One region of the Bradyrhizobium guangdongense genome, then DNA from elsewhere that is predicted to be linked to it. Evidence: predicted binding sites of a transcription regulator. Region 1 holds the regulator's gene; the other holds the start of a gene.
What was found. The regulator LexA, encoded in region 1, represses DNA repair genes until DNA is damaged. The targets are predictions, from matches to a motif close to TGTTCNNNNTGTGTTCNG.

Region 1 (15,549 bases):
GATGCCGCCGCTCGCGCCGCTGCGGCCCGGCAGCTACGACTTTTCGCGCGACATGTTCTTCCAGGGCATCGGCGCGTCCGGCTTTGCGATGGGCGCAATCACGGTGTCCGCTCCTCCCGATGCCGGCGGCTGGGGCTTGCGTTATTCCGCTTTCATGCAGGGCCTGCGCGATTCGATCGACGCACGCATCCGCGCCACGCTCGATGGCGACAACAGGGCGATCGCGACCGCGCTCCTGACCGGTCGCCGCGATGCGATCACCACGCCCGTCAACGACGCGATGTTCATCTCCGGGCTGGGCCACGTCCTCTCGATTTCCGGTTACCACATGGCCGTCGTCGCCGGTGTCGTGTTCTTCACCGTTCGTGCGCTGCTGGCGCTGATCCCGGGCCTTGCGGCCGGTTTTCCCATCAAGAAATGGTCGGCCGCAGCCGCGCTGGCCGCATCCGCATTCTATCTGCTGCTCTCGGGCGCGGAGGTCGCAACCCAGAGATCGTTCTTCATGACCGCGGTGGTGCTGATCGCGGTGATGGTGGATCGCCGCGCCATCACGTTCCGCACGCTGGCCGTGGCTGCGCTGATCGTGCTCGCGGCCGCACCGGAAGCGCTGGTGCATCCGAGCTTCCAGATGTCGTTCGCCGCGACGCTCGGGCTCGTGGCGCTGGTGCAGATCGGCATGCCGAACCTGTTCGCATCTCCCGATCATTCGACGACCGCGCGGATCGCGCTGTGGGGCGGCCGCGAGATCGCGATGCTGTTCATGGCCTCGATGATCGCGGGGCTCGCGACCACACCTTACGCCGCGTTCCACTTCCATCGCGTCACGCCCTACGGCGTGCTCGCCAATCTCGCTGCGATGCCAGTGGTCTCCGCGCTGGTGATGCCGGCCGGGCTCCTGGGATTGCTCGCCGCACCGTTCGGACTGGACGGTGTGTTCTGGTGGCTGATGGGGATTGGCATCGACTGGATGATTGTGGTCACGCGCTGGGTGGCGGCATTGCCAGGCGCGGTCGGCCATGTTGCCGCCTTCGGTACTGCGCCGCTGATTGCAGCGAGCCTCGGCCTCGTCCTGATGGGCCTGCTGCGCACGCCGCTGCGCTGGTCGGGTGCGCTCGTGCTCGTGGCGGCAACGATCTGGGCCCTGTCGGTTCGGCAGCCCGACATTCTCATTGCCGGTAACGGCCAGAACGTCGCGGTGCGGGGCAGGGACGGGGAGTTGCATCTGATCAGGACGAACAAGGACGCTTTCCTGCTCAAGGAGTGGCTCGCGGCCGACGCTGACCCGCGCGATGCCGGCAGTGCCGCGCTCGGTGACGGGGTGTCGTGCGACGAGTCCGGTTGCGTGGCGCCACTCGCCGATGGTCGCATGATCGCGCTGGCGCTGCGCAGCGATGCGCCGGCCGATGATTGCAGTCGGGCCGCGCTGGTGGTGACATCAAGGCCGGCGCCGCCGGATTGCGCCGCGATGGTGGTCGATCGGCCGCGTCTTGCGCGACAAGGCGCGCTGGCGCTGACGCAGCGCGGCGACGGGTTTGCGGTCCAGTCGGTAAGGGCGAGGGGCGCAAACCGCCCCTGGTCGCCGGCGGCAGCCGGCGAAGGAGATTTCGAACTGACCCTCATGCCACGGTCGGCGGCGCCACGCGCTCGGGACGCAACTCCGTCGGAGGCCGACTTCCAGGCCGAGGACTAAAACCGGTCTTTCAGCCGATCGGCAGACGCGGCGGTGTCGGACGACTGTCGGCGATGATCTGCGGCTTGTGCTCGCGCTCGCCGAGCGGCTGGGTCACGGGCAGTTGCAGCACGGTGGCGCGCTGGCCTTCGACGAGCTGGGTCACCAAGACATATTTGCCATCGGGGAATTCGATCGCATCGTGATGACGATCGGGAACGTGCGGATCGATCTTGCCGAACTTGCCGACGCGCGAGTTGACGGTGCGCGTCCAGATCCACCTGTTGTCGTAGCGGACGTTATCGGCGAAGGCGAGCTCCGTTCCCGGCAGCAGGCAGACCGCGACGGACATGTCGGCTTCGGAGGCGAAGCCGCGTGTCGAGGTGCCGCGGAACGTTGTCGTGACGATCGTCTCGCCGACTTCTGCGGGACGCGTCGCGACGGCATGCAGGCTATAGTCACACATCGGGTGCTCCTCTATCAGGATAGCAACCCGCGCCTCTGTCCTGGAGGCACAGGCCTCTATCAGAGTGTAAGTCTGCGAGGCTCTGCTTGGTTGTAGGCAAATCTGCGGCTTGGGTCCGCTGGCCATAATCACAATATCTTTCCCGAACGCCTAGGAACAAAGCCTGCTCCGGCGCATTCGGCAGACCTTCTGCATCAATATCCGGAGCATCAATGTCCGGCCGGTGCCGACCAGCCCGAATATGGCCAGGCCGACTGCTGGACGGAGTTGAGGGCATTGCGGGATTGCTGGCTTGTCGCTTGCTGCGCCTTGCGGACGTGATGCTGCGGTTGCGCGGCGAAGGCGTTCGGCGCTGACGCGGCGATCAGGGCCGTCGTGACGGTGCTCAGGATGATCTTGCGCATGGTGGTCTCCTCGGTCTCGAGGCCTTTGAAGCAATGAAGGCTTCGCTTCGTTGCAGCCTGCCGGGGATTTAGCGCTGGAGAGATGGCCGGATAATCTGTGCAAAACCAGAAAGACTATCCAGCCGGAGCGGACAATCGTCCGCTCCATCGTTTGCTCGCGCGAGAGCGCTTAGTACTTCCGGTACAGCCCGATCAGCTTGCCCTGGATCTTCACCCGGTTGGGCGGCAGGATGCGGACTTCATAGGCGGCATTCGCCGGCTCGAGCGCAATGGAGGCGCCGCGGCGGCGGAAACGTTTCAGGGTGGCTTCCTCGTCGTCGATCAGCGCGACCACGATATCGCCGGTGTCGCAACTCTCGTTGCGTTGGATCAGCGCCATGTCGCCGTCGAGAATGCCGGCATCGACCATCGAATCGCCGCGCACTTCGAGTGCGTAGTGCTCGCCTGCGCCGAGCATGTCCGGCGGGACGCTGATGGTGTGGCTGCGGGTCTGCAGCGCCTCGATCGGCGTACCAGCCGCGATGCGGCCCATCACCGGCACTGCGACGGGGCGTTCGCCCTCGTCGGCGGGCGGGCTCGATGTCGTGCGCACCTTGCCGAGATTGCCCTCGATCACGCTCGGGGTGAAGCCGCGGCGGTTACCGGCGGCGGCCTGGAGCTCGGGCAGCTTGATCACTTCGATCGCGCGGGCGCGGTTCGGCAGGCGGCGGATGAAGCCACGCTCCTCGAGCGCGGTGATCAGGCGGTGGATGCCCGACTTCGAACGCAGATCGAGCGCGTCCTTCATCTCGTCGAAGGAGGGCGGCACGCCGCTTTCCTTCAGCCGCTCGCTGATGAACCGCAGGAGCTCGTATTGTTTGCGCGTTAACATCTCGACCAAAATCCCCCTGACGATGTCGTTCGATTCCGAGACGCTGAAGTCAGCGATAAGCCGTTACATGCTCGAAACAAATCATGAACGGACACTATATGTTCGATACATGTTCCGCAACTGCTTAATTTACCGTGAACGCGACAAAGTTCGCGGAACGGTTGCGAACGCTGTGTTCAAACAGGCAGTCGCAGCACCTCGCAAGGCGCTCCCGCTTCGGCCTTGGGGGCGAACGGCGGGCGCACGAGAAGTGCCTGTGCCGCAGCGAGATTCGCAAGCAGCGAGGAGTCCTGGTGATTGACGGGAACGGCGATGAGCGTGCCATCGTCACGCACTTCGAGACGCGCGCGGAGGTAATCCTCGCGCTGGTCGTTGGCGCGGACATCGCGCCCGAGCACCGCGCGCTCGCGGCAGTGATGAACCACCGAATGGCCTGAGAGCGCGCGAATCAGCGGCACCATGAACAGGAAACCGCACACGTAGGATGACACGGGATTGCCGGGCAGGCCGATCACGCGCATGGCCCCGAGACGCCCGTGCATCATCGGCTTTCCCGGCCGCATCGCGATCTTCCAGAACGCCATCGAGGTGCCTTCGTCCCGAAGCGCCTGCTGCACCAGATCGTGGTCGCCGACCGAGGCGCCGCCGGTCGTGATCAGGATGTCGGCGCCGGACTGGCGCGCGCGGCGGATGCCCGCGGTGGTGGCTTCGAGCGTGTCGGCGGCGACGCCAAAGTCGATGGTGTCGGCGCCCTCGCTACGGGCGAGCGCGTGCAGGGCATAGCCGTTGGAATAGACGATCTGGCCATGACCGGGGGTGGTGCCCGGCATCACCAGCTCGTCGCCGGTGGCGAGGATCGCGACCTTCGGACGACGACGAACGGGAAGCTGCGGGTGGTTCATGCCCGCTGCGAGCGCGAGCCCGCGATCGGTCAATCGGGTCCCCTGACGGAGCAGCACGTCGCCTTCGTGAAAGTCGATGCCTGCGGGGCGGATGTGCCGGCCGCTAATCGCGGCCTCTTTGATCGTGACGCGCTTGCCGTCTGTGACCGTGTCCTCCTGGATCACGACGGCGTCCGCGCCATCGGGAACGACTCCGCCGGTGAAGATTCGTACCGCTTCACCAGCGCCGACAGCTCCTGCGAAGGGCCGTCCGGCCGCGACCTCTCCAATGACGGTGAGCTGCGCGTCCACCCTTGCCGCGTCTGCCGCGCGGACGGCATAGCCATCCATCGCTGACATCGCTTGCGGCGGTTGCGTGCGCCGCGCCGCGACATCGCGCGCAAGCACGCGATGGAAGGCCTCATCGAGGGCAATCATTTCTTCCGGCAGCGGCTCCACGCCGGCAAGCACCGCGGCGAGCGCGTCGGAAACCGGCATGAGGGCCACGGGTGAAAGCTCCTGCTTGGGCGAGGCAATGATCACGTTGCGGCAAGCGTTCTAGCCGAGAGCGCGCCGCGAGGCAAAATGGTAAGCGGGCGCTGACGTGAGCTACTTCTGCATCAACAGCCGCACCAGCTCGGCCTGCCGGCTGACGCCGGTCTTGTCAAAAATCTTCGACAGATGACTGCGCGCCCGGCGTCCTGCCGACGCTGAGCGGCAACAAAGGATTGCGCGGCGCCCAGCCAAGCAGATCGTGCACGCGGGCGGGATCGATGCGCGGCGACAGCAGGCTCGAAAGACCGTTGCCGGGGCGTAGATGCCAAACAGCACGCGACCGCCTACGGCGTCATCGATGCGCTCCATCACGCTCGACCAGCGCCCCTGTTCGACCGCAGCGTCGTAGATCGCCCCCACGAGGTCCAATACGGCGTCCTTCGAAAGCACGCCGGCGCGCATTCCAACCTCCACGAGTTGCAATGCAGCATAGGAGCGCAGTTTCAGAGCGGGAACAAGCAGAGAAAAGCGGCAATCAGGCGTTGTTGCCGCGGAGCCGCAAGACTTTGGCGGTCAGGCCCGTGCGGATCACGACGTCGTCGGATCCACGTTCGACGTCACGTCCGGTGCTTGGAGCCCTTGATCCCTGTCGGGCATCGGATCGGCCTGGGCCTTCAGATCGGCAGCCTTGCTGATCAGCTTGGCGGAAAGCTCAGAATCCGAGGTGGTTCTGGCGAATTTCATCAGCAGGGAGGCCTGCCTGGTGAGATAGGTTTTGCCCAACACGTCGATACGTCCGTCCGATGTAGAATTCCCAACGGACTCATGAGTCCCGGAAGCAGGCATTCGTTCCCGGAACTCTGTATAAAAATGCACAAAGTGAGTTGGTTCCACATCTTTGGGCGAAATAGTTCCTGCAGCCGCCGCCCTGAAAGATCGGAGCCGCCAGATCAGATCCCCAGCGCCTTCAGCGCATGCCCGACGTCGAGGGGCGACGTCACGTGCACGGCCTGCAATCCGCGGGCCCGCGCGCCTTCGATGTTCTCGGCAAGGTCATCGAAGAACACGATCCGGTTTGCCGGTATGCCCATTGCGGCGACGACATGGTCGAAGGCTTCGGCGTCCGGCTTGCGCAGGCCGATGCTGGAGGACAGATACATCTCGCGGAAATGGCCAAGCAAGTCGGCATATTCCTTCGAGAAATGGTCCACATGGGGCCGATTGGTGTTCGAGAACGCATAAAGCGGCATCCGTTTCGCCGCGCGCGGCAGCAGCTCCGCGATCTCGGGCATCTCGCCGGCGAAGATCGCATTCCATCCCTCGAGGAATTGCGCATCCGAAATGCCGATGCCGAGCGAGGCGCGCAACGAGGCGAAATAGTCCTCGTCGCTGAGCTTGCCGACCTCGTGCAGCCGGTAGGCCTCGCTGTCGCGCACATAGCGCGCGACGATGGCTTCGGGCTTGCACCCCGCGTGTTGCGCCCAGCAGGCGATCGCCTTGGAGAAATCGATGTCGAGCACCACGCGCCCGAGGTCGAACAGAAGCGCATCCGCGCCGCCGGGAGAAAGCGAAGTCATTGCGTCAGTACCGGTAAGGCTCGTGGTCGAACAGCGGGAACGCGCTGAACACGCTCGGCGCGTTGGTTGCCGTGGCCGGGTGCAGGCAGGATTTGTTGACCTCGGCGAACGAGGTGGCGCCCAGCAGACCGAGGCAGCGCAGCACCTCGTCCTCCAGTAGTTCCAGCATGCGCGCCACACCAGTTTCGCCGGCGGCGGCCAGCGCCCAGCATTGCAGCCGGCCGATGCCGACGAGGGCGGCGCCGGCGGCGATCGCCTTGACGATATCGGTGCCGCGGCAGATGCCGCCGTCGATCATGATCCGGGCGCGGCCCTTCACGGCGTCGACGATCTCGGGCAGCACATGCATGGCGCCGCGGCCATGGTCGAGCTGGCGTCCGCCGTGGTTGGAGACGTAGATCCACTCGACGCCGTGATCGACCGCGATCTGCGCGTCCTCGGCGGTGGCGATACCCTTGAGGATCAGCGGAATCCTGAACTTGTCCTTGATCATCTTCACGGTCCGCCATTCCAGTCCCTTCTGGAAATCGCCGCCGGTGGCGCGCAGGCGGCTCTCGCGTACATAGCGCTTGGCAATGTCGCGCTCGCGTCGGCTGTAATGGGCGGTGTCGACGGTCAGGCAGAAGGCCGCATAATTGGCCTTCTCGGCGCGGCTGACGACGTCGGCAACGAACGCGTCATCGCCGCGGACATAGAGCTGATACATGCGCAGCGCATCGGGAGCGGCTTCGGCGGTCTTTTCCAGGCCGGGCTCGGAGACGGAGCTGAGCATGTGCGATGCCCCGAAGCTGCCGGCGGCGCGTGCAACGCTCGCCGCGCCGTGCGGGTCGAAGATCTCCAGCGCGCCGACGGGCGCGAGCACCACGGGCAGGCGCATCCTGCGGCCGAACTGCTCGACCGAGCCGTCGACCTTCCGCACGTCACGCAGCACGCGGGGGCGGAAGGCGATCTCGTCCAGTGCCATTCGGTTGCGGCGCATCGTGGTTTCGGTTTCGGCCGCGCCCACGATGTAGTCCCAGGCATTCTGGTTGAGATTGGCGCGGGCCTTTCGGATGAACTCGTGCAGGTTCTGGAACGGCTCGTTGCTGGCGCCGAGTTCGACGTTCCGTTCCGGCCGGAGCGCTTCGTTCATTGTTTCCTCCCGAGAATTTGAAGCCTTATGCCATCGCCTATCCGGTTCGGACCTCCAAAACCATCCTAAAATCGCATAGCTGCGAGGCGTGGCTCGGCGGCCGATTCCCGCTCTCCCGGGGCCGGTCTTCCGAACGTTGCCAAATGTTTAGGTTCAGGGCGAAGGGATTTTTACCGCGTACCCGCCGGCGTGGCAGGCCGGCCTTGAAGAAACCAGAATGATATTGTGAGAACCGGCTTGGATCGCCATTTGCATGGCGGCTGCCAAGCCTCAAAAAGAACCGCTAAGCGAAAAGGCCACCCATTCCATGCGGAAAACCCTGCTGTTCCCCCTGGGCGCGCTCACCGGAGCTTGCCTGACCCTCCTCGTATCCGGTCCGCAGGGCGGGCTGTGGGCGGCACGGGCGGCGGCGGGTACGGATGATGCCTATTCCCAGCTCAACCTGTTCGGGGAAGTGTTCGAGCGGGTGAAGGCGAGCTATGTCGAGAAGCCCGACAATGCCAAGCTGATCGAAGGCGCGATCACGGGCATGGTGACTTCGCTCGACCCGCATTCACGCTACATGAACGCCAAGGCCTGGACCGAGATGCAGGAGACCACCTCCGGCGAATTCGGCGGGCTCGGCATCGAGGTCACGATGGAGGAGGGCCTGGTCAAGGTCGTCTCGCCGATCGACGACACGCCGGCGTCCAAGGCCGGCATCATGTCCGGCGATCTCATCAGCAAGATCGACGGCGACGCGGTGCAGGGCATGACGCTCGAGCAGGCCGTCAACAAGATGAAGGGACCGGTCGATACCCAGACCAAGCTCACCATCTTGCGCAAGGGCGCCGACGCCCCGCTCGATGTCGCGATCAAGCGCGAGATCATCCATGTGCGCCCGGTGCGCTTCCACGTCGAGAACGGCGACATCGGCTACATCCGCATCACCTCCTTCAACGAGCAGACCACCGATGGCCTGAAGAAGGCGATCGCCTCGATCTCCAAGGATGTCCCGCAGGACAAGCTCGTCGGCTACGTCGTGGACCTGCGCAACAATCCGGGCGGCCTGCTCGACCAGGCCGTGTCGGTGTCGAGCGCGTTCTTGCAGCGCGGCGAGGTCGTTTCGACCCGCGGCCGCAATCCCGAGGAGACCCAGCGCTTCACCGCCCATGGCGGCGATCTCATCAAGGGCAAGCCGCTGGTGGTCCTGATCAACGGCGGCTCGGCCTCGGCCTCCGAGATCGTGTCCGGCGCGCTGCATGACCACAAGCGTGCGACCCTGATCGGCACGCGCTCGTTCGGCAAGGGCTCGGTGCAGACCATCATCCCGCTCGGCGCCGGCAACGGCGCGCTGGCGCTGACCACCGCGCGCTACTACACGCCGTCGGGCCGCTCGATCCAGGCCCAGGGCATTGCGCCCGACATCGAGATTCTCCAGGACGTGCCGCCCGAGCTGAAGGGCCGGATGGACACCATGGCGGAGTCGCAGATGCGCGGCCATCTGCAGGCCGCCGACGGCAAGGAGCAGACGGGCTCCCAGTCCTACGTTCCGCCGGAGGAGAAGGACGACAAGGCGCTGCATGCGGCCTTCGACTTCCTGCACGGCGTCACCGTCAATGCGGCGGCCGCGAAGCCGGCTCCGAAGACGACGGTGCCGAACTAGGCTTAGTCGCCCTTGCGCGCTTAAGAGATCGCCCGGGAGTGGATGTCCACTCCCGGGCGAATTCGTTTCAGCCGAGCTGCGCCGGGCGTGCTCTCTTGTGAAGTCTAGCCCGCCTCGCGGCGCCTACCTTCACTGCCGCCACGCTGCGCGAGGCGGCTGCGGTGGAGCGCGAACAGCTCCAGCACCTTGTCGGCCGGCTTTGCGGCGCTGAACAGATAGCCCTGCATTTCGGTGCAGCCGAGCGCGCGCAACAGCCGCTGCTGCTCCTCGGTCTCGACGCCTTCGGCCGTGGTCGCCATGCGGCGAGCGCTGGCGAGATTCACCACGGCCTGCACGATGCTGGCGGAGCCGTCGGGGCCGGCGATGTCGCTGACGAAGCAGCGATCGATCTTGATCTTGTCGAACGGGAAGCGATGCAGATAGCTCAGGGAGGAGTAGCCGGTGCCGAAATCGTCGAGCGCGATGCGGACACCGATGGCGCGAAGCTGGTGCAGGATCGCAAGCGCGGTGTCGTCGTCGCGGATCAGCACGGCCTCGGTGATCTCGAGCTCGAGCCGGCTCGCCGGCAGGTTGGAGGCGGCCAGCGCCGCCATGATCTTCAGCGCGAGGGTGCCGCTCTTGAACTGCACCGGGGAGACGTTGACAGCGAGACGGATGTCGTCGGGCCAGCCGGCCGCGTCGCGGCAGGCGGTCGCCAGCACCCATTCGCCGATCTCGTTGATCAGCCCGGTGTCCTCCGCGATCGGGATGAACTCGGCCGGCGAGACCATGCCGCGTTCGGGATGACGCCAGCGCACCAGCGCCTCGCAACCGGTGATGCGATCGTCCTTGAGGCTCAGGCAGGGCTGGTAAAAGACTTCGAGCCCGCCGACAGCGATGGCCTGGCGAAGATCGATTTCCAGCTGGCGCCGCTGGCGCACCTTGGCGTCCATCTCCGGCTCGAAGAAGCGATAGGTGCGGCGGCCGGCGGATTTGGCGGCGTACATCGCCATGTCCGCATTCTTCAGGAGCTGGTCCAGCGCGGTGCCGTGTCCCGGGGCCAGCGCGATTCCGATGCTGGCATCGGTGGTGAGGTGATGGCCCATGCAGTCGAACGGCGCGCGGATCGAGGCGAACACCCGTGCAACGAGCTCGCTGACCTCGTCCTGCGAGGACACCGCGCTCTGCACGATCGCGAATTCGTCGCCCCCGAGCCGTGCCACGAAGTCGGTCGGGCCTGCGCAGCGGCGGAGGCTCTCGGCTACCGATTTCAACAGCTCGTCACCGACGAGATGGCCGAGTGCGTCGTTGACGCCCTTGAATTCGTCGATATCGATGTAGTGCACCGCGAGCTCTTCGCCGTCCGCTATGGCGGCGAGCTCCGCGCGCAGATGTTCGTGGAACGTGGTGCGGTTCGGCAAATCGGTCAGCGCGTCGTAGTGCGCGAGGTGGGTGATGCGTTCCTCTATGCGGCGGCGTTCGGTGATATCCTCATGGGTCGCGACCCAGCCGCCATCGGCGAGCGGCTCGTTGACGATCTGGATCGAGCGGCCGTCGGCGGTATCGACAACCATGGAGTTGCGGACATGGATGTCGCGCAGCACGAGGGCGACATACTGGTCCACGTTGCCCGTGAACGAGCCGGTTTGCTTGCGGTGCGCGATGATGTCGCGGAAGCTGCAGCCCGGTTTCACGACCTCCGGCGCCAGACCGTACATTTCGATATAGCGCTGGTTGCACACCACGAGCTGCTGCGAGGCGTCGAACAGCAGGAGGCCCTGGGTCATGTTGTTGACGGCGCGGTCGAGGCGCTGCTTCTCCAGCGTCAGCCGCTCCCGTGACATGCGGTGCTGCTCCAGCAGTTTGCGCACGATCGCGATCAGCACGCCGGCGATGGCGAGCGCGGAAGCGCCGGCGATGGAGATCAGGATTCCGATCTGCTCGCGCCAGTCCGTCAGGGCCGCCGCCCGCGTCGTCGTGGCCATCATCAGGATCGGGAAATGGGGCAGGGCACGCGCGGAGATCAGCCGGTCTTCGCCGTCGACGGGACTGACAAATCGGCCGGCAAAGTGATCGAGGCCGAAAACCCTCTGCTGCTCGAACGAGCCGGTCTTGAAGTTTCGCCCCATCAATTCGCTGGAATGGGGATAACGGGCGAGCAGCGTTCCGTCCCGGTGCAGCATCGAGATCGTCGCGCCTTCGCCGAGCACGACGGAGGCGAAGAACTTCTCGAACCCGGCAGGCTCGATGCCGCGTCCGACGACGCCGAGGAATTCGCCGTTCGGTCCGACGATCTTGCGCACGATGAGAATCGTCCATTGGCCGGAGATTCGGCTGTGAAGCGGCTCGATCAGGACGTCGGGCGCCTGAGGATCGTATTTGAACGTACGAAAATAGGCACGATCGGCAACGTTCACTTTCGGTGACGGCCATGTCATGGACGAATTGATCACGTTGCCTTCGTCGTCGATGACGTTGACGCCGCCGATATCAGGCAGCGCTTCGATTTTCGAGCGCAGCATCCGGTGGGTGTCCTGGCCGGCGAGGCGTTTGCGATAGTCGTCTGCATCGGCGACGCCGATGGCCCGCACGTGGTCGACGAAATCCCTCTGGATGACGGCGAAGTCCTGGAGTTGCTGATCGAAATGATGGGCGAGCAGCAGCACGGTGTTCTCCAGCTCGCGGCCGGAGTTGCGCAGCGCGCGTTCACGGAAATTCTGCGCCATCAGCACCGCGCCGACGGCAATCGCCGCGATCAGGAGTGTGCCGCCCACCACGAGCCAGCGGATCGGTCCGCTACGCACGAAGGCGTGGTCAAGCAGGCGACTGCCGTATCCCGTCATCATGTCAATCGTTGCCGCGCACACGTCAGGGTCATCAAGCGAGCCCTGTAACATCCGTCGGTTTACGGGGATGATGTGGAGGTGACGTTAGGAAGTACGGTTAACGCGCCCTGAACCCCGGCACGCAAATGCGCTGGACGCCCATGGCGCACGGACCCCGCAAGCGGTCGCGGTGAGGGAATCGACCGGCACGTCGAAGTGGGAGATCAGGCGCGGTAGTGGCCGGACTTGCCGCCGAGCTTCTCGACGAGGTGGATGCCCTCGATGCGCACGCCGCGTTCCACCGCCTTGATCATGTCGTAGATGGTGAGGCAGGCGACCGAGACGGCCGTCAGTGCCTCCATCTCGACCCCGGTGGGGCCGGTCACCTTGACGCTGGCGCGGACGACGCAACCCGGCAGCTTCGGATCTGGCGCGATGTCGACAGTGACCTTCGACAGCGCCAGGGGATGGCAGAGCGGGATCAGCTCCGAGGTACGTTTCGCCGCCATGATGCCGGCGATGCGCGCGGTGCCGAGCACGTCGCCCTTCTTGGCATTGCCTGAGATGATCAGATCGAGCGTCGCCTGTTCCATGACCACGCGCCCTTCGGCGATGGCGAGCCGCTCGGTCGCGGCCTTGGCCGAGACATCGACCATCCGCGCCTCGCCGGAGGCGCCGATATGGGTGAGGGCAGGGCTCGCCCTCTTCGAAGGCTTGGACTTCGCGGGTTTACGCGCCATGTCAGCGCGTGCCTGTGGCGCGGGGCTTGGTCTCGCGCGCGAGCAGCGTGCGCGTCGCGGCAGTCACGTCGGCTTGCCGCATCAGGCTCTCGCCGACCAGGAAGGTCGACATGCCAACGCGCTCGAGCCGGGCGAGGTCGCCAGGCGTGAAGATGCCGCTCTCGCCGACCATCAGCCGTTCCCGCGGGATCAGCGGCGCCAGCATCTCGCTGGTCGCAAGCGTGGTCTCGAACGTACGCAGATTGCGGTTGTTGACCCCGATCATCGGCGAGCGCAGCTTCAGCGCCCGGTCGAGCTCGGCGCGATCATGGATCTCGATCAGCACGTCCATGCCATAGGCGATCGCGGCGTCTTCGAGGTCCTTGGCGGTCGCATCATCGAGCGCGGCCATGATGATGAGAATGCAGTCGGCGCCATGGGCGCGCGCCTCGACGACCTGATAGGTGTCGAACAGAAAATCCTTGCGCAGAACGGGGAGCGAGGTCGCCGCGCGCGCCGCCACCATGAAGTCGAGATGGCCCTGGAACGAGGGCGTGTCCGTCAGCACCGACAGGCAGGCCGCTCCGCCGGCTTCGTAGGCCTTGGCCAGCAGCGGCGGATCGAAATCGGCGCGGATCAGCCCCTTGGAGGGCGAAGCCTTCTTCACCTCGGCAATCAGGGCGTAGTCGCCATTGGCGTGCTTGGCCCTGATCGCGCGCACGAAGCCCCGGGGCGCGCCTTGCGCCTTGGCTGTCGCTTCGACGGCGGGGAGCGGCTGGGCGCGCTTGGCCGCCGCGATCTCCTCGCGCTTGTAGGCTTCGATCTTGCTCAGGATATCCGACATGACAGGCTCAGCTGTTCGAGACAGCGATCAGATGCTTCAACCGCGCGTTCGCCGCCCCGCTGTCCAGCGATTTCGCGCCGATCGCGACGCCCTCCTTGAGGTCCCTGGCGCGGCCGGCGACAATGAACGCGGCGGCGGCGTTGAGCAGCGCGACGTCGCGATAGGGGCTCGGCTTGCCGTCGAGCACGTTTTGCAGGGCGATCGCATTGGCGTCTGCATCGCCGCCCTTGAGGGCGCCTGGCTCGCAGCGCGACAGGCCGGCGTCCTCGGGCGTCACCTCGAAGCTCCTGATGTCGCCATTGTGGAGTGCCGAGACGAAGGTCGGGCCGGTGAGGGTGATCTCGTCGAGACCATCGGAGCCGTGCACCACCCAGGCGGATTCGGAGCCTAGATTCTTCAGCACCTGCGCCAGCGGCTGCACCCATTGCCGCGAGAACACGCCGACCATCTGCCGCTTGACGCCGGCCGGATTGGACAGGGGGCCGAGCAGGTTGAAGATCGTGCGGGTGGCGAGCTCGACCCGGGTCGGGCCGACGTTCTTCATCGCGGGATGATGAGCCGGCGCGAACATGAAGCCGATGCCGCATTCGCGCACGCAACGCCCGACCTGCTCAGGCCTGAGGTCGATCTTCACCCCGAGCGAGGCCAGCACGTCGGCGGCGCCCGAGCGCGATGACAGCGCGCGGTTGCCGTGCTTGGCGACCGGCAGGCCGGCGCCCGAGACGATGAACGAGGCGCAGGTCGAGACGTTGACCGAGCCGGAGCCGTCGCCGCCGGTGCCGACGATGTCGACGGCATCGGCGGGCGCATCGACGGTGAGCATCTTCGAGCGCATCGCCGTCACCGCGCCGGTGATCTCTTCCACCGTCTCGCCGCGCACGCGCAGCGCCATCAACAGGCCGCCCATCTGCGAGGGCGTGGCCTCGCCGGACATCACCGCGTCGAAGGCGGAAGCGGCTTCCTCACGCGACAGGCTGGCGCCGGTCGCGACTTTTCCAATGATCGATTTCAGGTCGTCCATCGCGTGCTTTCAACCTACTGGTTCGCGCCGGTCACTTGCGCGAAGGCGGCCTGATTAATGGTGGTCCCGATCTCGGTTTCAAGCTTGTTGACGTAGGAGGCGACCTGCTCGTCTATCAGCGACCGGTCGATGCCCTCCTTCAGCTTCTTGACCGCGTCGGAGGCGGTATCGACCGTGGGATCGACGATGTCGGTGACGCGGTAGACGATCACCTCGGTGCCGCCGGTCACGGGCGCCTGTCCGACGCCGTCCTTGGCGGTGCGGAAGGCGGCAGCCACGATGTTCGCGGGCACGCCGGCCGGGGTATCGTCGCGCTTGAAGCTGCTCGCGGTCTCGACCTTCGCGTTGATCGCAGCGGCTTCGTCGGCGAGCTTGCCGCCGGCTTCCAGCTTCTGCACCATCTCGGTCGCCTTGGTCTTGAGCTTGGCGGCGATCTGGTCCTGGCGCCAGCGCGCCTCGACCTGGTCACGGACCTCGTCGAGAGTGCGGTCGCGCGACGGCGTGATGGCGAGCACGTCGTACCACACATAGCCGCCCTTGTAAGAGATCGGGTCGTTGTCGACGCCGACGTCGCTGTTGAAGGCCTGCGAGACCACGTCGAGGCCCTGCGGAATGTTGTCGACGGGCTGCCCGTTCGGTGCGCGCCCGGAGCGGTCGACGGCGTCGATCGTCACGGCGGTGATCCCGAGCTTCTGGGCGGCATCGGCGACGCTCGTGCCGGCGCCGCGCTCGTCCTCCATCTTGTCGCGGAGCTCGCCGACCTTGGTGCGCGCGCGCCCGGCGGCGATCTCGCGCTTGATGGCAGGGGCCAGCGTCGCGTAGTTCGCTTCGGTCCCCGGCTCGATCTTGTCGACCTTGACGATCGAGACGCCAATCGGGCCCTGGATCGGTTGGCTGATTTCGCCAACGGGAAGCGCGAAGGCGGCATTGCCGACCGCGGATTCGAGCGAAGATTTGGTCACGAGCCCAAGATTGACGTCCGAGGGGCTCAGTCCCCGTTCCTTGCCGAGGTCCTCGAAGG
Region 2 (15,549 bases), 3.6 Mb from region 1:
ATGCCGCGGGCAATGCCGGTGACGTCCTCGGCCTTGCTGAGCTCGAACATCGGCCCGAGCAGCTTCTCGATATGGGTCTTGAGCCAGAGCTCGAGCCGCGCCTGCACTTTTTCGCGCGGCGCGCCCGTCAAGCGCTCGTCCGAGATGATGCGGATGCGCGGATGCAGCGCGTCCTCCGCCGCCGACAGCCGCGCCACGGCATCGCCGGTCCAGCGGATGATGCCTTCCGAGGTGAGCACGAACTGATCGTCCGGCGCGTTGCCCAGTTTTTCGGCGCGCGCGTTGATCTCGCCGGCGAGCACCGCTTGCGCGGCAGCCTGCAAGGCTTTCGCATCCGAGCCGGCTTCCGCCGCATCCGGTGCAAAGGTGAAGCCATCGAGGCGGCCGATGACATGGCCTTCGACGATCACTTCGCCGGTCTTGCCGATTTCCGTATTCAAGCTCGTGTTCTCCCGCAGGCGGCGCATCAATACACTGGTCCGGCGATCAACGAAACGCTCAGTCAAGCGTTCATGGAGCGCATCCGATAATTTATTTTCGACCTCCCGCGTGATCCCCTGCCAGCGATCGGGGTCTCTCAGCCAGTCCGGGCGGTTGGCGACGAAGGTCCAGGTGCGGATCTGCGCGATCCGGGCCGACAGCGTGTCGATATCGCCGTCGATGCGGTCGGCCTGGTCGACCTGGGCGGCGAACCAGGAATCGGGGACGCAGCCCTTCTGCATCAGAAAGCCGTAGAGCGTCGTCACCAGCTCGGCATGGGCGGCCGGCGACAGCTTCCGGTAATCGGGGACCTGGCAGGCCTCCCAGAGCCGCTCCACGGCGGCCTTGCCGTGCGCGATATCGCGCACCTCGGCGTCGCGGGCGGCGTGGTCGAGCACGCGCATGTCTTCGGCGATCGGCGCCCGCGTCAGCGTCTCGTGGCCGGGAGCGAGGTTCAGCGAGACCTGCAGCGCACCGAGCGAGGAGAAATCCAGCTTCGAGTTGCGCCATTGCAGCATCTTCACGGGATCGAAGATGTGGTTCTGGAGCGCATTCACCAGCTCGGGCTCAAACGGGGCACAGCGGCCCGTGGTGCCGAAGGTGCCGTTGCGCGTGGCGCGGCCGGCGCGGCCGGCGACTTGCGCGAACTCGGCCGGCGTGAGCCTGCGGAACTGATAGCCGTCGAACTTGCGATCGGAGGCAAACGCAACGTGGTCGACGTCGAGATTGAGGCCCATGCCGACGGCGTCGGTGGCGACGAGATAATCGACATCGCCGCTCTGGAACATCTCGACCTGCGCATTGCGCGTGCGCGGCGAAAGCGAGCCCAGCACCACGGCAGCGCCGCCATGCTGGCGCTTGATCAGCTCGGCGATGGCGTAGACCTCGTCGGCCGAGAACGCGACGATCGCGGTCCGACGCGGCTGGCGGGTGATCTTGCGGTCGCCGGCGAATTCGAGCTGCGACAGCCGGGGACGCGTGATCATCGACACGCCCGGCAGCAGCCGCTCGATGATCGGGCGCATGGTGGCGGCGCCCAAGAGCAGCGTCTCGTCGCGGCCGCGGCGGTTGAGGATGCGGTCGGTGAAGACGTGGCCGCGTTCGAGATCGGAAGCGATCTGGATCTCGTCGACCGCGAGGAACGAGACATCGAGGTCGCGCGGCATCGCCTCGACGGTCGAGACCCAGTAGCGCGGGTGCTTCGGCTTGATCTTCTCCTCGCCGGTCACCAGCGCGACGGCCTCCGGTCCGACGCGGGCGACGATCTTGTTGTAGACCTCGCGCGCGAGCAGGCGCAGCGGCAGGCCGATCATGCCCGAGGAATGCGCGAGCATCCGTTCGATGGCGAGATGGGTCTTGCCGGTGTTGGTCGGCCCGAGCACCGCGGTGACGCCGGCGCCGGGCACCCGCTCGGAAGCGAAGGGGGAGGGAGGAAAGGCCATGTCTGGTGATTAGGTAATGGCTAATGGGGCGAATGTCAGTGCTATCTGGGGCGATGGGGTGCCGAGCCGCTCGACACCCGCGCAACTGTCTCACTTTGCGACGCTTTTCCTCATCCCCTTAAGCTTCGGAACGACTCTAGAACGAATCGCGGCCGAATCGCTGACTCCCCTCGGAGTCCCGTTCCGTTCACGCAACATGTCGCGGGACTCGTTTTGCGTGTGCACTAGATGGAGTTTTGGGCCGTCGCACAAGCGGCGTTTCCTGGGCGGATTTCGTTAAGTTGGGGATGGCGTGGAGTCGAATCAGAATCGAGGAGGAGTCAAATGGATTCGCGGAAAGCGGGCAGCCGGCGTCGATTTCCCGAAACAACCCCATGCACAGTAGCTAAGTGGTTGATATCGCTTACGACGTATCTCCCCTCGTCATTCCGGGGCGGAGCGCAAGCGACGAGCCCGGAATGAGGGCCGATGGTCGGGCGCGCGGCCTTAAGCCTACTGCGTCTTCGCCACCCTTGGTGGCTGGGCTGTGGTGATGAAGCTGGTGGCTTCCAGCATCGCCGGCCCCAGGGGCGTCGGCACTTTCAGCCAGAAGGGAACCAGGATGCGCGTGCCGGCGACGGGCGCGAGCGCGATCTCGATGTTGCGCTGGGCCGCGAGGTATTTGATCACGGGGCGGTCGGGGATGTAGCCGGCGACGGGGACGAAATAGAGCGCGCAGACCACGACCGGGCCGTGATAGCCCTTCTCGGCCTTCACCGTCTCCATGCGCTTGAAATCGAGCTTGAGCTCGTAGCGCATGCGGCCGTCGAAGATCGGCGCGCCGCCGTGGCAGGCCTCCGGCGAGAGCGGATCGCCGTTGCCGGGCACGCGCACCAGCGAGGCCGTCATCGGATCGAACACGCCGCGGCGATGCGCGTCGGTGACGACGATGCGGTCAGGGTCGACCGGCGGCTCCGGAATGATGCCGAACTCCTTCACATTGCCCTTGTCGAGGGTGATGTGGATCTCTTCGGTCTTCTTCGAGGTGGTGGTGGAAGCCTGGTAGGCGGTCGCGACCAGCGCGCCGTTGACGATGCGCCCCTGGCTGGCGCCGGTGCCGGACCCGCCCGCGAAGGACTTTAAAATGCCGGTGGTGCCGCCGGAGGCCGCCGCCGAGAACACCTCGTCCTGGATGTCGATGTTCCAGGCGCCGCGGCCGACCGGAATCCCTGATAGCGTCGCCTCATATTGCGCCTCGAGCTTGCCCTGCGCCGCGGCCGGATGCGCCCCCCACACCAGCACCAGCCCGCCAAAGGCGGCCAGCGCCAGCCGGCCGGCCGATCGCAGCCGGGGCGGATGAAGGAGGGAGGTGGGCACGAGACGATCCATCAGGAAAAGGAGTGGTTGTTACTTAAGCCTGTTCCGGCGCCAGGCAATGCAAAAGGGGCGCAAGATGCGGGAACTCCACCGGACTCTTCGGCGGCGATTGCGCCCTTTATGTGATGGTAAGGCGTTTCAAACATTGCCGTTTTGGTGATTGGGCGGTGTCCGGGGTCCCTTACCTCTCCCCACCCACTCCGCTGTCATACCCCACCAACTCCACTGTCATGCCCCGGCTTGACCGGGGCATCCAGTACGCCGCAGCTTCACGACTCTAGCCGCGCTGGCTCGGAGTACTGGATCGCCCGGTCAAGCCGGGCGATGACACCGCTCGTGGGGCATGTTGCAGGACACGATCCCCACCCCAAATCCTTGACTACCCGCCCCTCACCCCCTATACGTCCGCCCGCTCCCTGCAAGGACGAAAGAATTAGCCCCCGTGGCGCCCCGAATGGCGGCCGCAATCGTTGGGGGACAGGATAAGGATTTCTACCATGTCTCGCCGCTGCGAACTGACGGCCAAGGGCCCCCTCGTCGGCCACAAGGTCAGCCACTCCAACATCAAGACCAAGCGCCGCTTCCTGCCGAACCTGGTCAACGTGACCTTCATCTCGGAAGCGCTGGGCCGCAACGTGCGCCTGCGCGTCTCCACCAACGCGGTGAAGAGCGTCGACCACAATGGCGGCCTCGATGCCTATCTGCTGAAGGCCAAGACCGACACCCTGTCGCCTCGCGCCGTCGAGCTGAAGCGCGCCATCGAGAAGAAGGTCGGCGACGCGCCGATCAAGAAGGCCAGCTGAGATTTTAGAGTTGGGCGGGGGCTAGGTTGCGTCGCGTGGCGTAGGCTTAGCCGAGTAGAGTTTTGCGTGAGCGGCCGGATCGGAAGATCCGGCCGTTTTTGTTTGTGGGGGTTCTCAAGAGTTCGAGCCGAAAACGAAGGCGCTCCCGACTATTCGGATGGCGTGTTACAGTCGATAATGCTCACCTCGACACTTAGGTGCACACAGAATGGCTCGCAGCGACCTTCTCGTCTCCCTTGTACGTGCCGGTGCAGCAGGTGATCGTTCCTCCGTAACCTCGACGGTCGAAGCGATCGTCGCGGAGGAGCGCGCGAGAAGCCATCACATCCTTGCGGATAGGTTGCAGCGTGCGTTGCAGTCAGTTCCCGTTGCAACATCCAACCAGATGGCCCGACCACAATCGAGCGGCCGCGATTTCATAGTCGAGCGGACTCCTCGACTAAGCTTAGGCGATCTAATCCTTTCGCTCCCCGCAGAGCGGCTCACCCAGCAATTGATCGAGGAGCAAAATCGGGCAGACCTCTTGCGCGCTCAAGGGTGGCAACCGCGTCACCGCATCTTGCTAGCCGGCCCCCCCGGAAACGGTAAGTCATCATTGGCCGAAGCAATTGCCGAAGCCGTCGCACTTCCGCTCCTGACAGTTAGATATGACGCGCTCGTAGGAGCTTACCTCGGCGAGACTAACGCCAGACTTTCTCGGCTCTTCGACTATGTAAGAACGACGCCATGTGTTTTGCTTTTCGATGAGTTTGACGCCATCGGTAAAGAGCGCGGAGACGTCCACGAGACTGGAGAGATTAAGCGAGTTGTCTCCTTTCTTCTGATGCAGATTGACCAACTTCCAAGCTACGTCATTACGGTAGCGGCAACCAATCATGCCGAACTGCTAGATCGAGCCGTATGGCGACGCTTCCAGCTTCGCATTGATATGCCTGCACCAGACCTGTCGCGGTCGACTCGGCTCCTACAGCGATGCCTTGCTTCGGCACCTGAGGGACGTGACCTCTCTCCAAAGCTGATTGCTGAAAAATTGAAGCCTACGAGCTATTCCGAGATTTTAGACTTCTATCAAAACGTGCGCAGGCGCCATATACTCGCGCAAGGCAGCGAATCATTTAAGCAAGTCATTGCCAGTGAGTTGGAATTGTGGAGCTCACGATTAAAGCCGGATACTGATGGCACAAATTCCAGAACGCCCGCTTCTAAGGTTAGACGAACCCGAGCCTGATAAACGGCAAGGTGGCAAGTCGAGATTCATGTCACCACGGCAATTCACGCTGAAGCAACAGCGGGACAGCGACACGGCACGTCAATTCCAACGGCTACAGGATGCGTTTGATCAGAACCGCGATCCGCTGCAGCTGCGCGCCGACCCTCAAGGTATGGCCCCAGAACGTCTGCTCGTCTTCGAATTAACTGGCGATGTAAACAATTTTGCACGCGCCGCCGCGCGCATCCCAGGCCTCGAATTCATTGGCGCGGAAGATTTGCTCGAGGACGAAGAAGACAAGAATCCGGTTCTGTATCTACTCATTCCAGACGCTCGAGCCTTGCGCGAAATGCTTTCATTATGGCGCATTTGGCTCGACGATAAAAAATTACCTTCGGGCTTCGCTCCCTGGCGTCAGCTGTTCGTTCAACTCCGCGCGATTCGACCGTGGGGACCGCGGGATCGAGTAACTCCCGAGGACCTCTCGGTGATTGCACTTGAGCATGCCGATGCTCAAGGAAGAGTACGTCTTGAAATAGAATTGGTGTTTAGAAATGCCGGAGAAGCTGCTGAAGCCTCTGCCCGTCGAGCGGTTGAAGCAGTTGACGGAGAAATAATATCCTCCACCCGTATAGTAGGAGCTGGATATCACGCGCTATTAGTTCAGGTGCCACAAGAAGAGCTTCTCCGCATCATTGCCTTAGGTGACGCAGGCTTAGTTGCGGAAGAGACGATTCTTCACATTCGCCCTCAGAGTATCCCACAAAGCACCGTGTTTGATGTGCAAGAGGGCGTCCAAGTACAGACTGGCGCCGTCCCACAAGGCTCTCCAATCGCTTCTGTGTTCGACGCAGTACCGCTTGCGGCACATCCCTTGCTCATAGGGCGCCTGACTATCGAGGACATCTTCAATTTGGAAGGCCTCGCGGTCGGTCCACGCATGCACGGCACTGCAATGGCCTCTGCGGCTTTGCACGGAGATCTGAACACAAATGATTGGCCACCTCTCGATCGCCAGATCCACTTCGTTAACGTGATGTATGCGCCCGGGACCCCGGGCAGCGATGAAAGATTTCCCAATCGACTGCCTGCGGATCTAGTCCATGAAGCAATCGTTCGGATGAAGAACGGTCAAAATCCTTCCGCGCCAGACATCATCATTGTGAATATATCGTTGGGAGATAGAAATAAGCCATTTTCTAGCCGGATGTCAGGATGGGCGCGGGTCCTGGACTACTTGGCATTCCGCTATGGCGTTCTTTTCATAGTGAGTGCTGGCAATCAATTCGGCGATCTAGAAACCGCTAATATTGGTACGGTAGCCTTTGAAGCTCTGGGTGCCGTCGACAAGGCTAAGACTGCTCTTCGCGCAAGCGGGCTTTCAATAATGGCCCGCCGATTACTTTCGCCAGCCGAATCGATGAATGCACTTACGGTCGGCGGCCTACATGGGGATGCTCACCCTGTCCCTCCGCAGCTTCCTGCATCAATCTTTGACGTCTGGGCGAGCACAGGCTTGCCCAATGTCTCTAGCGCACTCGGACCTGGTTACGGTGGCGCGACCAAACCGGATATTGTGATGCAGGGCGGACGTCATCACGTCCGCCTCTCCCCAGCCGGCGGCGGCCATCGTCTCACCCCTCTTGGTATCGGCGCGATCTCTTTTGGAGGCATTCGCGTTGCGGTTCCGCCAGCTCCTCCGAATATGGGAGCTACTAGCCGAACAATTGGGACGAGCGTAGCCGCTGCGTTGACGACGGGACTTGCCGCTCGCGCGCATGAGGCTCTCGAAGCGACCTATGAAGACTTCCTCGCGATCTCCGGCTCGCATCGCGCTCTACTCCTTAAGGCCCTTCTCGTTCATTGCGCGAAATGGACTGGTGCGCGAGACCTAATAGTTGAAATTCTTGGTCCGGCGGACCCAAAGAAGCATGTCAGGCAAAAAGATAATGTACGAAGGTACCTTGGGTTTGGCGCTATAAGAGCTGGCATGGCTCTAAATTGTGCGGCTGACCGTGCTACGTTGTGGGCTGTTGGAAGCTTAGCGCGAGACCAAGGACACGTATTTTCGATCCCATTGCCTCAAGCGATCTCAGGCAAGGCGCAGCCTCACGAGATCGCGGCGACAGTTAGTTGGTTTGCTCCACCTAGAATCGGTGCGGCTAAATATCGAGGGGCAAGATTGAAGCTTCTTGATCCGGTCGACCTGCAAATTCTGGGAGTTGCGGCGGCAAAAGACCAACCGGACGTGAACCAATCTCATCGTGGGACAGTCATTCACAGGCGCTGGACGGGTGTGAAGGCCGGCGTGGTAAACGAGAATGGTGTTCTGTCACTCGTCGTTCAACGAGAACCTGATGAGCTAGACGAAACAATTCCTTATGCAGTAGTGGCAACTGTGGAGATGCCAGGAATTGAAGAGGTTTATGCTGAAATAAGTGTCCGTGTCGGCATTAAGCCAAAGGTCGCTGTTGGGACGTAAAAAGCTGTTGTAATAACTACTCGGCATTTTGTCGGCTGCACATGGAAATTACTGCTCCAATTCCGCTATACTCGCCCCGGTAGCATCACCCGGAGGCGCATCCCATGGAGCACTCGGCCAACCCCACGTCCAAGAATCTCGTCATCTGCTGTGACGGCACCGGCAACGAGATTTCGGAGAACATCTCCAACGTCCTGAAGCTCTATCGCTGCCTGCGCAAGACCGAGAAGACGTCGCCGCGGCAGATGGTGTTTTACGATCCCGGGGTCGGCACGGTGACGGAGCCGTCGACCTGGAACAGGTGGAAGGCCAACATCAAGCTGGTGCTGGGGCTCGCCACCGGCTACGGGCTCGATGACAACACGCTGTCGGCCTATTGCTTCCTGGTCGAGCATTACGCACCGGGCGACAGGATCTATCTGTTCGGCTTTTCGCGCGGCGCCTACACGGTGCGCGTGCTGGCGGGGCTGATCCACAAGGTCGGGCTGATCTCGCCGGAGCAGGCGAACCTCGCAGGCTCGGGGCTCGTCGCCTACAAGCAATATTCCGGGACCGGGCACGGCAACGACGTCGAGGACCTCAAGGACATCGCGGTCGACGAGCAGGGGCCGCTGCCGAAGGACGCCTTCGACCTCGCCGCGCAGTTCGCGCGCATCACCTCGACGCGCTGGCCGACCATCCACTTCATCGGCGTCTGGGACACCGTGGCGAGCGTGATCGTGCCGCGGCGCGACGTTTTTTTCCTGGTCTTCAGCCTGGAGGAGCTCGCTTTCACGCTGCGCAACCCGAGCGTCGCCATCTTCCGCCAGGCGATCGCGATCGACGAGCGGCGCTGCATGTTCCGCCTGAAACAATACGAGGAGCCGCAGGAGTACTGGAGCCACCGTTACGTGCCTGACGAGAAGAAGGTACCGCAGGACATCCTGCAGGTGTGGTTCGCCGGCGTGCATTGCGACGTCGGCGGCGGCTATCCGGAGGTCGAGAGCGCGGAATCGAAATGGCCGCTGATCTGGATGATCGAGGAGGCGACGAAGGCGGGGCTGAACTTCAACCCGGCGACCGTGAACCAGCTCGCCTGGGGCATCCCGCGCAAGAACTCGCCATTCAAATATGTCGGGCCCGCCTACACTGGCGAGGCGGCGCGCCTGCACGATTCCATGAGCGCGGCCTGGCGCGTGCTGGAATTTCTGCCGAAGAGCGCGACCTACAAGGAATGGCCGGAGCGGAAGGTGGTCGCGGGTTTCTACATCCCCGATTGCGAGCCGCGCGTCATTCCCGAAGGCGCGCATGTGCATGAGAGCGTGCTGAAGCGGATGGCGGTGGATGCGGCCTATCGGCCGGTGAACATGCCGAAGAGCTACGTGACGGTGCCGATGCCGGTGCCACCGGGCGTGGACCTGGCGGCGGGCGGGGAGCGGGACGGGGTGATGGCGGGGGCGTGACGGGGGGATGTGCGGAGTGAGGCTGCAGGCTCGCGCCACACGACCAGCGTCGTCCTGGCCGGTATGCAATTGCGCGCTTCCCCCACCCCGCTACCGCCGCTTTCTCCAGCCGCCGCTACTTTTCATTAAAATTCTCTGGCCCGCTTTAGCGTGATCGCATCACCTTTCGTGCATGCTGGGAATCCGACCGCGAGAAAGAGCAGCGGAGTGGAGGAGACGTGCCGCAATTTCCCCGCAGATTCGCCCGCGTGAAACCCGCAGGCCTGGTGTCCCGCCAGGCCAAGATCATCACCGACCCGCGCGCGCCGGTGATCCCCTGCACGCTGATCGACTATTCGCCCGGCGGGGCCTGCGTCGATCTCGGCGGGCAGGTGAAGATCCCCGATCGATTCGAGCTGCTGCACGTCAACACCAAGAAACGCTGCCGCATCGCCTGGAAGCGCGGCACGCGGGTGGGCGTGGTGTTTTAGGACGGGCAGCGGCGGGACTGACTTTCACCATCGTGAACCGGGGGACGTAGCCCAGCACTCCGCTCGGCTCCCTCCCCCCTTGTGGGGGAGGGTTGGGGAGAGGGGTGGCTCAGCAAATGGTGCTGGTTGCGAGCGAGAGGCGATAACGGGACGAGGCTTAACTCGATAGAGCACGTCGTGGGGTACCCCTCTCCCTAGCCCTCCCCCACAAGGGGGGAGGGAACGCAGTGTGCGTGTGGCGTTATCTCTCGAACAGCGAACAGTCCCTACACCTTCCGCATCCTGGCCTTGGCGCCGGCGATGATCTGCATGGCGACGCCGGCGATCCATGCGAACAGGGTCAACCAGCTCAAGCTCATATGCGGCTCGAGCCGCAGCACGATGACGGCGACGGAGACGAACGCGGTGACGGTGGCGAACAGGGTGCCGGCGGCGCTGAGGAATTCCGCGGCGTCGATATGGCTGTGCGCGTCGTCGAACGGCATCTGCGGCGTGTCGATGCCGAGATAGAAGCCGATGCCGCCGAGCAGCATCATCAGCAGCAGGAAGCCCTGCGTGGTGAGCTGGGGAATCGCCGATCCGACGTCGGCGCCGACGAACAATCCGCACGCCGCGCCCGCCACCGCGAGGCCGACACGCTCGAAGATGTGAGCAGCTTTGCGGACAGGATAACGCATGACGCACCTCGGCTGGCGTTGAGCTTGCCATGAGGTTAGGCCCGTTTTGGCCGGAGCGGAAGCTGAGGGATTTTACGGATGGGTGAGGTCTATTGCTCCCTCTCCCCGCTCTTACGGGGTCGCGACGAGCTTCGCTCGCGCTGAGAGGGTTGGGGTGAGGGGCTCTCTCCACGCATGAGATTGCCGCCGCACCTGTACCCCCTCACCCGGAATCCGCGCTTACAGCGCGAATTCCGACCTCTCCGCGCAGGCGGGGAGAGGTGAACGAAAGATCACCGCGCGCCGAACGTGGTCTTGCCGAACAGCGCCTTCTGCGTGGACGGCTGCGAGCGCCAGTATTGCGGCGGCGCCTCGACTTCGCCGCCGAGCTCGGCGGCGGCGTGCCAGGCCCAGCGGGGGTCGTAGAGCATGCCGCGGGCGAGTGCGACCATGTCGGCCTTGCCTGAGGCGACGATCTCCTCCGCCTGCCTGGGCTCCGTGATCAGGCCGACCGCCATGACAGGCAGGCCGGTCTCGCGCTTGATGGCCTCCGCAAACTGCACCTGGTAGCCGGGGCCGAGCGCGATCTTCTGCAAGGGCGAGACGCCGCCCGAGGAGGCATCGATCCAGTCGACGCCGCGCGCCTTCAGCGCGCGCGCGAATTCGATGGTCTGCGCGAGGTCCCAGCCGCCCTCGACCCAATCGGTCGACGACACGCGCATGCCCACGGGCTTGTCGTGCGGGAAGACCGCGCGGACGGCGTCGTAGATCTCGAGCGGGAAGCGCATGCGATTTTCAAGCGAGCCGCCATACTCGTCGGTGCGCTTGTTGGAGAGCGGCGAGAGGAATTGATGCAGGAGATAGCCGTGCGCGCCGTGCAGCTCGATCGCATCGATGCCGATGCGCTCCGCGCGCTGCGCCGCGTCGACGAAGGCCTCGCGGATGCGCTTCAGGCCGCTCGCATCGAGCGCTGTGGGCGCGGCCTCGCCGTCCTTGTGCGGGATCGCCGACGGCGCCACGGTCTGCCAGCCGCCTTCGCTCACCGGGATGAGCTGGCCGCCGTCCCAGGGCCGCGCGCTGGAAGCCTTGCGGCCGGCATGGGCGAGCTGCATCGCGATCGCGGTGGAGGAATGCTTGCGCACCGAAGTGAGGATCTGCTTCAGCGCGGCTTCCGAGGCATCGCTGTAGAGCCCGAGGCAGCCCGGCGTGATGCGGCCGATCGCCTCGACATGGGTCGCCTCGATGCAGAACATCGAAGCGCCCGACAGCGCCAGATTGTTGATGTGGGTGAAATGCCAGTCGGTGGGCACGCCGTCTTCGGCCGAATATTGGCACATCGGCGACACCACGATTCGGTTCTTCAGGGTGAGGCCGCGCAGCTTGATCGGGGAAAACAGGGCACTCATGCGGGGAAATCCGGCTGGGAGGGATGGAAGCGATTGCATGAAGTTTAGTGGGCGAGCCGCGAATTGCGAGATGCGCGCGGAGCATGGCCGCGCGCCGGGGATGCATTGCGGGTGGGGTTTTGGCCGTCTCCACTCGTCATTGCGAGCGCAGCGAAGCAATCCAGGCTGCCTCCGCGGAAAGATTCTGGATTGCTTCGTCGCTGCGCTCGTCGCAATGACGGGAGAGAGAGGCCGCCCTAATCCACCAGCGTGAATTGCAGCAGCAGCGTGCGCTGGAGCATCGAGAAATTATCGTCCGAAACCATGGTCAGCACGGTCTCGCCCTCGGCGGTGACGTGGGCGTCGATGCCTTCCATGTTGTCGACCTCGTGGCCGAGATCGGCCTCGAACAAGACGGGGCCGTCGACCACCGCGCCCGGCGCGATCGATTTCAGGGGGATCGAGCGGATGCGGATGTTGATGCCGGTGAACCAGGAGAATTTGCGTTCGAGGATCAGGAGCTCGCCCGAGGGCAGCAGCACGGCGTCGCTGATGAACTGCTTGTCTGTGCGCCTGACGCTGAACTGGCCCGGCGAGGCGCCGCCGACGAGGAAGCCGATCAGATTGCCGTCGGCGTCGAAGCCGCCTTCCGATAGCGCGATCAGCGTGCCCGCGAGCGGCTGGCTTTTCATGTCCCGGGGCACGAACACCAGTGCCTCCAGCCCCTTGTTGTAGGGCAGCTTGCGGATGGCGGACGGCGTCGGCACCACCTCGCCGCGGGCGCCGGTGCCGCCGCGCGCGAAATCGAAGCGCATGATCTGGTTGACGCGCTCGAGCCCGACATAGACGAGCGAGCCGTCGCGCGCGAGCGACTCGGTGTCGTACCAGAGCCGCTTCTCGGTGATCGGCCGTCCCTCGCTGTTCAGCATCGGCGCGGCCTCGACGTCGTCGAGCCCGACCATCTTGCCGTTGGCGTAGCGGATGGTGCCGGTGAACCAGGTGCCCTGGTCGGACAGCGCAAGGAAGCGCTCGCCCTTATCATCGAGAAAGCGGAAACCCGAGAGGCCGCCGAAGCCGCGATGCGGCGAGGTCAGGACGAGGCCGCTGCGATATTGCAGGGCGCCGAAGCGCACGCGCGCGCGATCGCGCGGCTCGAAATTGGGAATCGGCCGCGCGTTGACCTCGATGCCGACAGGCGCGGTGACGGTGTGCTCGGCCTGCGCCGGTTTCGGCGCGGCCTGCGCCAGCGCGGAACGAGACAGAGCGAGGGTGGAAAATCCCGCCGCCGCGTGACGAAGAAAGAAGCGGCGGGATTGATGTGTGCTCACGAATGCAATTTGCGTCGCGGGCGACTGGGGGCTGGCGTGGGCGCCGTGTTGGTCTCGCTGAACAGTTCGGCGAGCTTTTCGGTGATGGCGCCGCCGAGCTCTTCGGCGTCCACGATCGTCACCGCGCGGCGGTAGTAGCGCGTCACGTCATGGCCGATGCCGATCGCGATCAGCTCGACCGGCGAGCGGGTCTCGATCTCCTCGATGATGTGGCGCAGGTGCCGCTCGAGATAATTGCCGGGATTGACCGACAGGGTGGAATCGTCGACCGGCGCGCCGTCCGAGATCATCATCAGGATCTTGCGCTGCTCGGGCCGGCCGAGCAGGCGCTTGTGCGCCCAGTCGAGCGCCTCGCCGTCGATGTTCTCCTTCAGCAGGCCCTCGCGCATCATCAGGCCGAGATTTTTCCGCGCACGGCGCCACGGAGCATCCGCTGACTTGTAGATGATGTGGCGGAGATCGTTGAGGCGGCCGGGATTCGCCGGCTTGCCGGCGGCCAGCCACGCCTCGCGCGATTGCCCGCCCTTCCAGGCGCGCGTGGTGAAGCCCAGGATCTCGACCTTGACGCCGCAACGCTCCAGCGTGCGGGCGAGGATGTCGGCGCAGGTGGCGGCGACCGTAATGGGCCGTCCGCGCATCGAGCCGGAATTGTCGAGCAGCAGCGTCACCACGGTATCGCGGAAGGTCGCCTCCTTCTCGTGCATGAAGGACAGCGGATGATAGGGATCGGTGACGACGCGCGACAGGCGCGCGGGGTCGAGGATGCCCTCTTCGAGGTCGAACTCCCAGGCGCGGTTCTGCTGCGCCATCAGCTTGCGCTGCAGGCGGTTGGCGAGGCGGGCGACGATGCCCTGCAGGTGCGCCAGCTGCTTGTCGAGATAGGCGCGCAGGCGCTCCAGCTCGTCATGGTCGCAGAGATCCTCGGCGGCGATGATCTCGTCGAACTTGGGCGCGAAGGCGTGATATTCCGGCCCGCGCGGCTCGTTCTTGCCGTGCTGGTTCGGACGCGTCGCCTCGCCAGGCGTCTCGTCGTCGCCGAGCTCGCCGTCGTCGAAGGTGTCCGAGGTCGAGGCCTGCGCGCTTTCCATCGCGCTCTCGCTCATCTCTTCCGAAGAGGCCTGCGCCTGATCGGCGCTCATCTCCTGCGCGGCATCGGAATCGGGCGAGCCCTCCGCGCCGGACTGATCGTTGTCGCCGTCCTGGTTCTCGTCGTTGTCGTCGTTGTCCTCGCTGTCGGCATTGCGCTCGTCCCCGAGCTCCAGCGCGGTGAGGAGGTCGTGCACGGCATCGCCGAACTTGGTCTGGTCCTCGACCACGCCGTCGAGCCGGTCGAGCCGTTTGCCGATCTTGTCTTCAAGGATCGGGCGCCAGAGATCGACCATCTTCCTTGCAGCCGCCGGCGGCGCCAGACCCGTCAGGCGCTCGCGCACCAGCATGGCCAGCGCATCGGCCAGCGGCGCATCGGCGCGGTCGGTGATCTCGTCGAACTTGCCGCGATGGAAATGGTCGTCGAGCATCGCGGTGAGGTTCTTCGCAACGCCCGCCATGCGGCGCGCGCCGATCGCCTCGACCCTCGCCTGCTCCACCGCCTCGAACACGCCGCGCGCCTGCGGATTACCCGGCATCAGCTTGCGATGCACCTTGGGATCGTGACAGGCGATCTTGAGCGCGATGGAATCGGCATGGCCGCGCACGATCGCGGCATCACGCTTGGTCATCTTGCGCGCGGGCTCCGGCAGGCGAGCCTTGCCCGGTGCGAGGCCCGGGCGCTCCGCCGCGAACGACACGTCGAGCTCGGGCGTCTTGGCGATCGCCTTCAGGCAGGAGGCGACCGAGCGCTTGAACGGTTCGGTCGGCGCTTCCTTGGTGTTGCGGAATTTGGAGTTGGAGGTGGTGCTCATCTGATCTCACCGTCGTCCCAGCCGGTGCGCGATTGCGCACGGGGCCGGAACGATCTCGAACTTTAGCTGAGCGCCACGTTGACTGCCGATTCCGGCAGCTCCGCGTTGAAGCAGCGCTGGTAGAACTCGGCGACCAGGGGACGCTCGAGCTCGTCGCACTTGTTGAGGAAGGTGACGCGGAAGGCGAAGCCGATATCGCCGAAGATGTCGGAGTTCTCCGCCCAGGTGATCACCGTGCGCGGGCTCATCACCGTCGACAGATCGCCATTGGCGAAGGCGTTGCGGGTGAGATCGGCAAGGCGCACCATCTTGTTGACGATGTCGCGGCCTTCCTGGGTGCGATAGTGCTTGGCCTTGGCCAGGACGATCTCCACTTCCTCGTCGTGGCTGAGATAGTTCAGCGTGGTGACGATCGACCAGCGGTCCATCTGGCCCTGGTTGATCTGCTGGGTGCCGTGATAGAGGCCCGAGGTATCGCCGAGGCCGACCGTGTTGGCGGTCGCGAACAGGCGGAACGCCGGGTGCGGCTTGATCACCTTGTTCTGGTCGAGCAGCGTCAGGCGGCCCGAGACTTCCAGCACGCGCTGGATCACG

Region 2: the regulator LexA is predicted to act here: its motif matches at 2,049-2,066, upstream of X265_RS03100 (helicase-related protein).

Annotation. Positions count from the first base shown of each region.
Region 1 is NZ_CP030051.1:4,290,969-4,306,517, reverse strand. It holds gene X265_RS20610 (ComEC/Rec2 family competence protein) at 1-1,690, shown strand, start outside; gene X265_RS20605 (hypothetical protein) at 1,701-2,135, opposite strand; gene X265_RS20600 (hypothetical protein) at 2,345-2,539, opposite strand; gene lexA (transcriptional repressor LexA) at 2,709-3,410, opposite strand; gene X265_RS20590 (molybdopterin molybdotransferase MoeA) at 3,587-4,798, opposite strand; gene X265_RS20585 (hypothetical protein) at 4,901-5,248, opposite strand; gene X265_RS20580 (hypothetical protein) at 5,375-5,572, opposite strand; gene X265_RS20575 (HAD family hydrolase) at 5,737-6,363, opposite strand; gene X265_RS20570 (alpha-hydroxy acid oxidase) at 6,368-7,495, opposite strand; gene X265_RS20565 (S41 family peptidase) at 7,803-9,140, shown strand; gene X265_RS20560 (bifunctional diguanylate cyclase/phosphodiesterase) at 9,245-11,965, opposite strand; gene moaC (cyclic pyranopterin monophosphate synthase MoaC) at 12,169-12,684, opposite strand; gene trpC (indole-3-glycerol phosphate synthase TrpC) at 12,686-13,507, opposite strand; gene trpD (anthranilate phosphoribosyltransferase) at 13,515-14,528, opposite strand; gene X265_RS20540 (SurA N-terminal domain-containing protein) at 14,543-15,549, opposite strand, start outside.
Region 2 is NZ_CP030051.1:641,573-657,121, reverse strand. It holds gene X265_RS03100 (helicase-related protein) at 1-1,922, opposite strand, end outside; gene X265_RS03090 (DUF3108 domain-containing protein) at 2,415-3,224, opposite strand; gene rpmB (50S ribosomal protein L28) at 3,776-4,081, shown strand; gene X265_RS03080 (AAA family ATPase) at 4,290-5,309, shown strand; gene X265_RS03075 (S8 family peptidase) at 5,257-7,773, shown strand; gene X265_RS03070 (T6SS phospholipase effector Tle1-like catalytic domain-containing protein) at 7,878-9,215, shown strand; gene X265_RS03065 (PilZ domain-containing protein) at 9,434-9,685, shown strand; gene X265_RS03060 (hypothetical protein) at 9,952-10,362, opposite strand; gene X265_RS03055 (NADH:flavin oxidoreductase/NADH oxidase) at 10,635-11,747, opposite strand; gene X265_RS03050 (esterase-like activity of phytase family protein) at 11,984-13,054, opposite strand; gene cobT (cobaltochelatase subunit CobT) at 13,051-14,955, opposite strand; gene cobS (cobaltochelatase subunit CobS) at 15,018-15,549, opposite strand, start outside.